2 regions of the Nonomuraea rubra genome follow, and region 1 is predicted to be linked to the other one. Evidence: riboswitches for the same ligand, from Rfam matches in the RefSeq annotation. Region 1 holds a riboswitch; the other holds the start of a gene.
The links. Region 1 has a riboswitch for glycine ahead of gcvT (glycine cleavage system aminomethyltransferase GcvT). Riboswitches for the same ligand answer to the same signal wherever they lie in the genome.

Region 2: another riboswitch for glycine. It lies ahead of gcvP (aminomethyl-transferring glycine dehydrogenase); the one in region 1 lies ahead of gcvT (glycine cleavage system aminomethyltransferase GcvT).

The regions. Positions count from the first base shown of each region.
Region 1 is NZ_JACHMI010000001.1:10,528,419-10,533,701, forward strand. Features, by position in the region: gene HD593_RS47910 (aldehyde dehydrogenase family protein) at 1-364, shown strand, start outside; gene HD593_RS47915 (3-oxoacyl-ACP reductase) at 370-1,134, shown strand; gene HD593_RS47920 (gamma-glutamyl-gamma-aminobutyrate hydrolase family protein) at 1,144-1,830, shown strand; glycine riboswitch at 1,902-2,000, shown strand; glycine riboswitch at 2,001-2,096, shown strand; gene gcvT (glycine cleavage system aminomethyltransferase GcvT) at 2,131-3,216, shown strand; gene gcvH (glycine cleavage system protein GcvH) at 3,213-3,602, shown strand; gene HD593_RS47935 (L-serine ammonia-lyase) at 3,658-5,034, shown strand; gene HD593_RS47940 (hypothetical protein) at 5,031-5,283, opposite strand, start outside.
Region 2 is NZ_JACHMI010000001.1:7,336,696-7,341,978, forward strand. Features, by position in the region: gene gcvP (aminomethyl-transferring glycine dehydrogenase) at 1-2,046, opposite strand, end outside; glycine riboswitch at 2,229-2,326, opposite strand; gene HD593_RS33445 (MerR family transcriptional regulator) at 2,407-3,027, opposite strand; gene HD593_RS33450 (bifunctional nuclease family protein) at 3,175-3,645, opposite strand; gene ftsR (transcriptional regulator FtsR) at 3,778-4,431, opposite strand; gene HD593_RS33460 (FHA domain-containing protein) at 4,484-4,996, opposite strand; gene HD593_RS33465 (mannose-1-phosphate guanyltransferase) at 5,265-5,283, opposite strand, start outside.

The sequences.
Region 1 (5,283 bases):
GGGCAAGGGCTACTGGTTCCCGCCGACCGTCCTGACCCCCGAGGTCACCGACCGGGCGTTCACCGAGGAGATCTTCGGCCCCGTGGTGTCGGTGGTCAGGTTCGAGGACGAGGCGCAGGCCGTACGGATCGCCAACGACACCCCGTACGGCCTGAGCGGCTCCATCTGGACCCGCGACGTCGGGCGGGCGCTGCGCGTGGCCAGGGCCGTCGAGTCGGGCGCCCTGTCGGTGAACTCCCACTCCTCGGTCCGCTACTGGACCCCGTTCGGCGGCTTCAAGCAGTCCGGCCTCGGCAGGGAGCTCGGCCCTGACGCGCTGGCGGCGTTCACCGAGACCAAGAACGTCTTCATCTCAACGGAGTGACACACATGCAGCGGTTGCAGGATCGGGTGGCGGTCATCACGGGCGCGGGCAGCGGGATCGGGCTGGCCACGGCCCGCCGGTTCGCCGACGAGGGCGCCAGGGTGGTCTGCGCGGACGTCGACGAGGAGGCGGGTGTCAAGGCCGCGGCCGAGGTGGGCGGCCTGTTCGTCAAGGCCGACGTGACCAGCGAGGACGACGTCGTCCGGATGTTCGCGACTGCGCACGACGCGTACGGCAGTGTGGACGTCGCCTTCAACAACGCCGGCATCTCGCCGCCCGACGACGACTCGATCCTGGAGACCGGCCTCGACGCCTGGCGCCGCGTCCAGGAGGTGAACCTGACCAGCGTCTACCTGTGCTGCAAGCACGTCATCCCGTACATGCGCCGCCAGGGCAAGGGCTCGATCATCAACACCGCGTCGTTCGTGGCCGTGATGGGGTCGGCGACCTCGCAGATCTCCTACACCGCCTCGAAGGGCGGGGTGCTGGCGATGTCGCGGGAGCTGGGCGTGCAGTTCGCCAGGGAGGGCATCCGGGTCAACGCGCTGTGCCCGGGGCCGGTGAACACGCCGCTGCTGCGGGAGCTGTTCGCCAAGGACCCGGAGCGGGCGCAGCGGCGGCTGGTGCACGTGCCCGTGGGCCGCTTCGCCGAGGCGTCGGAGATCGCGGCCGCGGTGGCGTTCCTGGCCAGCGACGACGCCTCGTTCATCACGGCCAGCGAGTTCCTGGTGGACGGCGGCATCTCCGGTGCCTACGTCACGCCGCTGTAGGTGACGGTCATGGGTCCCGTCATCGGCATCACCTGTTACGCCGAGACCGCCTCGTTCACGGTCTGGCAGGACACCCCTGCCGCGCTGCTGCCGTACGCGTACGTGGAGCAGGTCGTGCGCGCGGGCGGCCAGCCGGTCCTGCTGCCGCCGGCCGGGGAGCCGGCCGGCCTGGTACGCCGCCTGGACGGGCTGATCCTGGCCGGAGGCGGCGACATCGACCCGGCCAGGTACGGCGCCGAGCCGCACGAACGCAGCGGCTACGTCCGGAAATTCCGCGATGAAGCAGAGTTCGCCCTGCTCGCCGCGGCCCTCGACGCCGGCCTGCCCTTCCTCGGCATCTGCCGCGGCCTCCAGGTGCTCAACGTGGCCCTCGGCGGCAGCCTGCACCAGCACCTGCCCGACGTGGTCGGCCACACGGACCACTGCCCGGGCCCCGGCCGCTTCGGGCACCTGCCCGTCACCCCCGTCCCCGGCACCGGCCTGGCCAAGGCGCTGGGCGAGGAGCCGGTGGCGGTCCCCCACTACCACCACCAGTCCGTGGACCGGCTCGCCCCCGGCCTGACGGTCACCGCCACCACCGAGGACGGCACGGTCGAGGCCGTGGAGTCCTCCGGGGCGTTCACCATGGCCGTGCAGTGGCACCCGGAGGCGGCCGCGGACCACGCGTTGTTCGAGGCGCTCGTGCACGCCTGCTGACGAGTCGTCCACATCCGGCCCGCGACGCGACAACAGCCCCTCGACGGCACTAGGCTGACGGACATCACCGTCGAAACCGTGCGGGAGAGCACCCTGACAAGCCGGTCAGGGTCCCTGAAGGAGCAAGCCCTCCCCGCGAACCTCTCAAGGCAAAGGACCGCACGGACGAGGTGTCCTCTGGAAAGCAGGCCCGCGGGCCTCGCCGAAGGTGAAAGTCCGGCAAAAGTCGGGCGAAGCTCTCAGGCATCGATGACAGAGGGGGAGGATGCTGGCATCCACTCCTGTCCTGAGGTGCGACAAATGTCCCGACCGACACCGCTACGAGACGTTCACGAGAGCCTCGGCGCCACCCTCACCGACTTCGCCGGGTGGCTCATGCCCCTCCGGTACGGCAGCGAGTCCGCCGAGCACCGGGCCGTCCGCGAGGCGGCCGGGCTGTTCGACCTCTCGCACATGGGCGAGATCTTCCTGACCGGGCCGCAGGCGGGCGAGGCGCTGGACTACGCGCTGGTCGGCCACCTGTCGGCGCTGGCACCCGGCCGGGCCAGGTACACCATGATCGTGAACGAGCGCGGCGGGGTGCTCGACGACCTCATCGTCTACCGGCTCGGGGACGAGGAGTTCATGGTCGTGGCCAACGCCTCGAACTACCAGAAGGTCGCCGCCGAGCTGCGGGAGCGCGCGAAGCCGTACGACGCGGTGGTGGAGGACCGTTCGGACCGGTACGCGCTGATCGCCGTCCAGGGCCCGCGCGCCCAGGAGATCCTCGCCACGCTCACCGACGCCGACCTCGACGGCCTCAAGTACTACGCTGGCCTGCCCGGCCAGGTGGACGGCCGGCAGGCGCTGATCGCCCGCACCGGGTACACCGGCGAGGACGGGTTCGAGCTGTTCGTGGCGAACCAGGACGCCGTGCCGCTCTGGCACGCGATCGCGGCGGCCGGCGAGCCGCACGGGCTCAGGCCCGCGGGCCTGTCCAGCCGCGACACGCTCAGGCTGGAGGCCGGCATGCCGCTGTACGGCAACGAGCTGAGCGCGGAGCTGACCCCGTTCGACGCGGGGCTGGGCAGGGTGGTGAAATTCGACAAGCCGGGCGACTTCGTCGGCAGGTCGGCGCTCGAGGCGGTCAAGGACGACCCGCCGCGGCGCAGGCTCGTCGGCCTGGTCGCGCGGAACCGCCGGGTGCCGCGCCACGGTTACCCGGTCACCAAGGACGGCGTCGTCGTCGGCGAGGTCACCAGCGGTGCGCCCTCCCAGACCCTGGGAAAGCCCATCGCGATGGCCTACGTGGACACCGGCGCCGAATCAGGCCTGGCCGTGGACATCCGGGGCAGCCATGAACCTATGGACCTGGTTGAGCTGCCCTTTTACAGGAGGAACAAGTGAGCAACATCCCTGACGACCTGAGCTACACCAAGGAGCACGAGTGGGTGGCCGGGCTGGACGACAGCACCACCGTGACGATCGGCATCACGGCCTTCGCCGCCGAGTCCCTTGGTGACGTCGTCTTCGTGCAGCTCCCCGAGGTCGGCTCGACCGTCGAGCCGGGCGACTCCGTCGGCGAGGTGGAGTCGACCAAGTCCGTGAACGAGATCTACTCCCCGGTCGGCGGCGAGGTCACCGAGGTGAACCAGTCCGTCGTGGACGACCCGGGTCTGGTCAACAGCGACCCGTACGGCGAGGGCTGGATGTTCAAGGTGCGCGTGGAAGGCGACCCCGAGGACCTGCTCTCACCCGAGGAGTACACCGCCCTGACCTCGGGCGACTCCTGACCCAACCGCCGGGGCCCCGCCGCGGGCCCCGGCCTTTCGAGAAGGGCGCACATCAATGGCGATCAGCGTCTTCGACCTCTTCAAGATCGGCATCGGCCCGTCGAGCTCCCACACGGGCGGCCCGATGGCCGCGGCGCACAAGTTCGTGCGCGGCCTGCACGAGGACGGCCTGCTGGAGCGGGTCGCGCGCGTGGAGGCCATCCTGTACGGCTCGCTCGGCCTGACCGGCAAGGGCCACGGCAGCGACAAGGCGGTCCTGCTCGGCCTGTCCGGCGAGAAGCCCGAGCTGGTGGACGTGGACACCGTCGACGCCCGGATCGCCGGGATGCGCGAGTCGGGCACCGTCAAGCTCTACGGCACCCGCGAGATCCCCTTCGTCGTCGGCGAGCACCTGGTCTTCGAGCGCAAGATCTCCCTGCCCGAGCACCCGAACGGCATGCGCTTCACCGCCTACGCCGACTCGGGCGAGCGGCTGCGGGAGAAGGTCTACTTCTCGGTCGGCGGCGGCTTCGTCGTGGACGAGAAGGCCACCGGCGCCGACCGCATCAAGCCCGACGACACCGTGCTGCCCTTCCCCTTCACCACCGGCGAGGAGCTGCTCAAGCACTGCTCGAACACCGGCCTGTCGATCTCCGCCCTGATGCTGGAGAACGAGCGGGCGTTCGGCCGTACCGAGGAGGAGATCCGCCGGGGCCTGCTGCACCTGTGGCAGGTCATGTCGGAGTGCGTGCGCCGCGGCATCTCCAAGGAGGGCGTGCTGCCGGGCGGCCTGAAGGTCAAGCGGCGCGCCAACCAGCTCTACCGCCGCCTGCAGTCCGAGTCGCCGGAGAAGGACCCGTTGCAGGCCATGGACTGGGTCACGCTGTTCGCCCTGGCGGTCAACGAGGAGAACGCCGCCGGCGGCCGCATCGTCACCGCGCCCACCAACGGCGCCGCCGGCATCATCCCGGCCGTCCTGACCTACTACACCCGCTTCGTCCCGCACGCCGACGACGACGGCGTGGTCCGCTTCCTGCTGACGGCGGGCGCGATCGGCGTGCTGTTCAAGGAGAACGCCTCGATCTCGGGCGCCGAGGTGGGCTGCCAGGGCGAGGTGGGCTCGGCCTGCTCGATGGCCTCCGCCGCGCTCACGGAGGTGCTCGGGGGCACGCCCGAGCAGGTGGAGAACGCCGCCGAGATCGGCATCGAGCACAACCTGGGGCTGACCTGCGACCCGATCGGCGGCCTCGTCCAGATCCCGTGCATCGAGCGCAACGCCGTGGCCTCCAACAAGGCCATCACGGCGGCCCGCATCGCGCTGCGCGGCGACGGCAAGCACTACGTGGCGCTGGACAAGGCCATCAAGACGATGCGCGACACGGGGCGGGACATGCTGGACAAGTACAAGGAGACCTCGCGCGGCGGGCTCGCCGTCAACGTCATCGAGTGCTAGCGCCGCACGTGCAGCCGTACCACCGCGGGGGTCTCGTCGTCGCGGACCTCGCGGCGGATGCGGCCCACGATGTCCTGGTCCAGCTTGCTCACCACCGCGCCCACGTCGGCCGCCGCCGGGCAGGTCAGGCCGATGTGCAGGCCGTCCTCCGCGACCCGCACCCCCGTCCTGCTCAGCCCGTCCACGCCCTTGAGCCCGACGAACAGCATGGCCGTGCCCGTGCCGTTGTGGGTGCCGCGGCGGCCCCAG
Region 2 (5,283 bases), 3.2 Mb from region 1:
GAACTCGCCCGGCTTGGCCAGCCCGACCAGGGCGTTGAGGTTGGCGCCGTCCACGTACACCTGGCCGCCGGCCTCGTGCACCTTGGCGCACACCTCGGTGATCGTCTCCTCGTACACGCCGTGCGTGGACGGGTACGTCACCATGATCGCCGCCAGCGCGTCGCGGTGCTTGTCGATCTTGGCGTCCAGGTCGGCCAGGTCCACGTTGCCGTCGCTGTCGCAGGCCACGACCACGACCCGCATGCCGGCCATGATGGCGCTGGCGGCGTTCGTGCCGTGGGCGGAGGACGGGATGAGGCACACGTCGCGCTCGCCGTGGCCGTTGGCGCGGTGGTAGGCGCGGATGGCCAGCAGCCCGGCGAACTCGCCCTGCGAGCCGGCGTTCGGCTGGATGGAGACGGCGTCGTAGCCGGTCACCTCGGCCAGCCAGCCCTCCAGCGTGCCGATCAGCTCGCGGTAGCCCTCGGACTGGTCGTCCGGCGCGTACGGGTGGATCGCGGCGAACTCGGGCCAGGTGATCGGCTCCATCTCGGTGGTCGCGTTCAGCTTCATCGTGCACGAGCCGAGCGGGATCATCGAGCGGTCCAGCGCGATGTCCTTGTCCTGCAGCTTGCGCAGGTAGCGCAGCATCGCGGTCTCGGAGCGGTGGCTGTGGAAGACCGGGTGGGTCAGGTACGGGCTCTCGCGCAGCAGGTCGGCGGGCAGCGCGTCGGGGGCGTCCTCGGGGGCCACCGCGGCGCTCACGCCGAACGCCGCCCACACCTGGGCCAGCTCGGCGGCGCCGGTCTTCTCGTCGCAGGCCACGGAGACGTGGTCGGCGTCCACCTGCCAGAGGTTGACGCCCCGCTCGGCCGCGGCGGCCACGACGGCGGCGGCCCTGCCGGGCACGCGGGCCAGCACCGTGTCGAAGAACTCGCCGTGCACGATCTCCACGCCGCCGCCGCGCAGCCCCTCGGCCAGGGCGGTGGCGTGGCGGTGCACGCGGTGGCCGATGCCGCGCAGGCCCTCGGGGCCGTGGTAGACGGCGTACATGCCGGCGATGACGGCGAGCAGCACCTGGGCGGTGCAGATGTTGCTGGTGGCCTTCTCGCGGCGGATGTGCTGCTCGCGGGTCTGCAGGGCCAGGCGGTAGGCGGGGTCGCCGTCGGCGTCCACGGACACGCCGACGAGCCGTCCGGGAAGCTGCCGCTGCAGGCCCTCGCGTACGGACATGTACGCGGCGTGCGGCCCGCCGAACCCGAACGGCACCCCGAACCGCTGCGAGGACCCGATCGCGATGTCGGCGCCCAGCTCTCCGGGCGCGGCGACCAGCGTCAGCGCCAGCAGGTCGGCGGCGGCCACGACGAGCGCGCCCGCCTCGTGCGCGGCGGCGGCCACGGCGCGGAAGTCACGCAGCCGCCCGGACGCGCCCGGATACTGCACGAGCAGCCCGAAGCACTCGGGCAGCTCGCCGTCCAGGTCGTGCTCGACCAGCGTGATGCCGAGCGGCTCCGCCCTGGTGGCCAGCACGGCCTTGGTCTGGGGCAGCGCGTCGGCGTCCACCACGAACACGTCGCTCTTCGACTTGCCCGCCCTGCGGGCCAGCGTCATGGCCTCGGCCGCGGCGGTGCCCTCGTCCAGCAGCGACGCGCCCGCGACGGGCAGGCCGGTGAGGTCGGAGACGACCGTCTGGAAGTTCAGCAGCGCCTCCAGGCGGCCCTGCGAGATCTCCGGCTGGTACGGGGTGTAGGCGGTGTACCAGCCCGGGTTCTCCAGCAGGTTGCGGCGGATGACGCCGGGCGTGACGGTGTCGTAGTAGCCCAGGCCGATCATGGAGGTGAGCACCCGGTTACGCCCGGCCAGCGCGCGCAGCTCGGCGATGGCCTCGGCCTCGCCGATCGCGGCGGGCAGCTTGAGCCTGTCCTTGGCTCTGATCGCCTCGGGAACGGCCACCGCGACCAGGTCCGCGACGGATTCGAAGCCCACGGCCTCGAGCATGCGCAGCTGCTCGGGCTCCGAGGGGCCGATATGCCTGGACGAGAACGGCGGAGCTGACAGATCGGTCATGGGGTGTGCCTCCCGAGGCGTATGGAGACCGGCGCCAGGGCGCGGACGAGTGCCGGGTCTCCCCCTCTGTCAGCGCGGCCCCGCGATGTGCGGCGGCGCCACGACCTGAGAGCTTCACCCCCGGTGGGGCTTGCACCGTCGGTGAGGCGCGCCTGGCGGGCGCGCCTGCTTTCCAGAGTTGCCTCACCCGAGCGGTACTGGATGCCTGAGAGATTCCGGGGAGGGTTGCTCCTTCGGCGCCCCGGGACCAGGTGCCCGGGGACTCTCCCGCACGGGGTCGTCAGCCTTACTGTCCTAGATTACTACGGTAGGCCCCGATAACCGCTCACCGGACCACGCGTGCCCTCTCCTGGCCGGATCTCAGCCGGTACGGCGGGCGCGGCGCCTGCGGGCCAGTTCGTCAGCGGGATGGTCGGCCGGGACGGTGTCCTCGACCGCCGCGCGTTCCCCCGGCAGCTCCGCGAGGGAGCCCTCGACCTCTCGCCAGACCCGCCCGAGCGCGATGCCGAACACGCCCTGGCCGCCCTGGAGCAGGTCGATCACCTCGTCGGCCGAGGTGCACTCGTAGACGCTGACACCGTCGCTCATGAGCGTGATCTGCGCGAGGTCGGCGACCCCGCGGTCACGCAGGTGCTGCACCGCCGTGCGGATCTGCTGCAGCGACACCCCGGTGTCGAGGAGCCGCTTGACGACCTTGAGCACCAGGATGTCGCGGAAGCTGTAGAGCCGCTGGGAGCCCGAGCCGTGCGCGGCCCTTATCGTCGGCTCGACCAGGCCCGTGCGCGCCCAGTAGTCCAGCTGCCTGTAGGTGATGCCGGCCGCGGCGCAGGCCGTCGGCCCGCGGTATCCGATGTCGCCCGGCAGCGCCGTCGGCTGCTCGTCGAAGAGCAGACCCTGCTCCCCGGCACGCTGCCGCGCGCTCTCGCGCCGCACCGGATCTTCCTGGCCGGCCGTCTTTCCCTCGCCGCTGCTGACCGCCACGCGGACCTCCGGCTTTCTCTCATCCCGTGGCCTGATCTGGGGGTTCGTAAAGGGCGACCACGGGTTTCACTTGCACCGTAGGACCGTGACCATGCTCAGTCAACGATCCGGCTCGGCGCGTCGTGAAGCGTAAATGCACTGAAATACCTACCCCGCCCTGCCGAAGTCCTCGGGAGTGATCGTGTCAAGGAACTCCCTGAACTTCTCCACCTCGTCCTCCTGGTCGTCCGGGATGATCACCCCGGCCTCCTGGACGACCTCCTCGCTGGCGAAGATGCGGGCCCCGGTGCGCAGGGCGAGCGCGATCGAGTCGGACGGCCGCGCGCTCACCTCCACACCGTTGGAGAACACCAGATCGGCGAAGAAGATGCCGTCGCGCAGCGCGACGATGTTGACCGCACGCAGGCCGACACCCAGGGCGCTCAGCACGTCGCGGAAGAGGTCATGGGTGAGCGGCCGCGGCGGAGGCTCCTCCGCCTGGGCCAGCGCGATGGCCGTGGCTTCGGGCATGCCAATCCATATAGGAAGGAACCGCTCCCCGTGTGCCTCCTTGAGCAAGACGATCGGCTGATTAGTGGGCATTTCAACTCGAACGCCCACGACCTCCATCTGCAACACGGGCTGCTCCGTATTCCTGACCGGTCACCCGGCACAGCTCTTCGATCATCGCTTCTGCTGACTTGGCTTCGCAATTCAACGTAACACCCAGCGGGCCTGGAATGTGCCCTCGCCTCCCAGCTCGCTACGGCCTCAGCGGCCCAGGACCGATCGCACGCCCGTGCGCACAAGGGATGCGTGCAGGTCGAGCAGCAGCGCGGAAAGCTCCCTGGCGACCTCGTCGGCCTCACCGATGGCTCCCGGGCGGCGCCGCTTGAGTATGGGGGCGACCGTCTGCTCGACCAGACCGGCCTCCCGCTCGGCCGCCGCCTTGACCGCCCGCAGGTGCCGGGCGTGCAGCCCGAACCGGGCCAGCGCGCCCACGGTGCGGGCCACCTTGAGCGCCTCCTCGTCGTAGCGCCTGGCCACGGCGGCCAGCAGGCCGTAGTCCTCGAGCTCGGTGAGGGTCTCCTCGTCGATGCCGGCGGCCTCGAGCAGCTCGGCCCGGCTGAGCCTGGTCTCCTGGGCCTGCTGCAGGGCGCGCGGCCGGCCGAAGCTCTCGGCCATCCTGTCCTTGATCACCCGCAGCGGCAGGTAGTGGTCACGCTGCTCGGTGAGGATGAAGCGCAGCTGCTCCACGTGCAGGTGGGTGAACTTACGGTAGCCGGACGGGCTGCGCTCGGGCTCGATCAGCCCCTCGCCCTCCAAGAACCTGATCTTGGAGATCGTCACGTCGGGGAACTCGCCCTGCAGGAGCGCGAGCACCTCCCCGATGCTCATGTGGGAGCGTGCCGCCTGAGAGCTCATCCGGCCTCCCGCGAACGGCCGCCCGTCATCTTGAGTCGCCCACTGCGCCCGCTCATGCGCCGGAGTTGCCCCGCATCAGGAAGAGAAGGCGGAACTTGCCGATCTGCACCTCGTCTCCGGAGTGCAAAGGAACCTCCTCGATCCGCTCCCGGTTGACGTAGGTGCCGTTGAGGCTGCCCACGTCGCGCACGGAGAACTGGCCGCCGCGGTGGCGGTAGAACTCGACGTGGCGGCGGGAGACGGTGATGTCGTCGAGGAAGATGTCGCTCTCCGGGTGGCGCCCGGTGGTGGTCAGGTCCTTGTCGAGCCGGAAACGACTGCCCTGGTTGGGCCCCCTGGTCACGGTGAGCAACGCCGCGCCTGGCGGCAGCTGCTCGACCAGCGCCCGCTCGGCCAGGAGCATGTCGCCTGTCTCAGCCTCGTACGCCTCGATTCCCGCGACGGAGATCGTCGATGTGGTATCCCCGGAGACCTCGGGTCTGGTCAGCGGTGACCCACAGCGGGAACAGAAACGGGCATCCTCGGGGTTGGCGTGCCCGCACTGCGTGCAGTAGACGCTCGGCATCGATCGGCTCGGCCTCCTACCGCGAAGACGCGGCGACGGTGCTCAGGGCGCGCCTCGCTTCGCTTTTTCAAGTTTGCGAATGCCGCAACTTACGCTGATCAGCGGCAAAGGTCAAGGCGGGGCGCTGCACGTTGGGTTTGGACGCAGACAAAGGTACCGCCGCCCCCGCCCCGTGGTCCATGCCGCCGCGCGTTTCTACATCACGATCTTGCGGCACTCCCTGGGCACATCTTCGGCAAAGCCTTTTCGATCACAGCGTGTGACGCTATCACCCCGCGGCCTGTTCC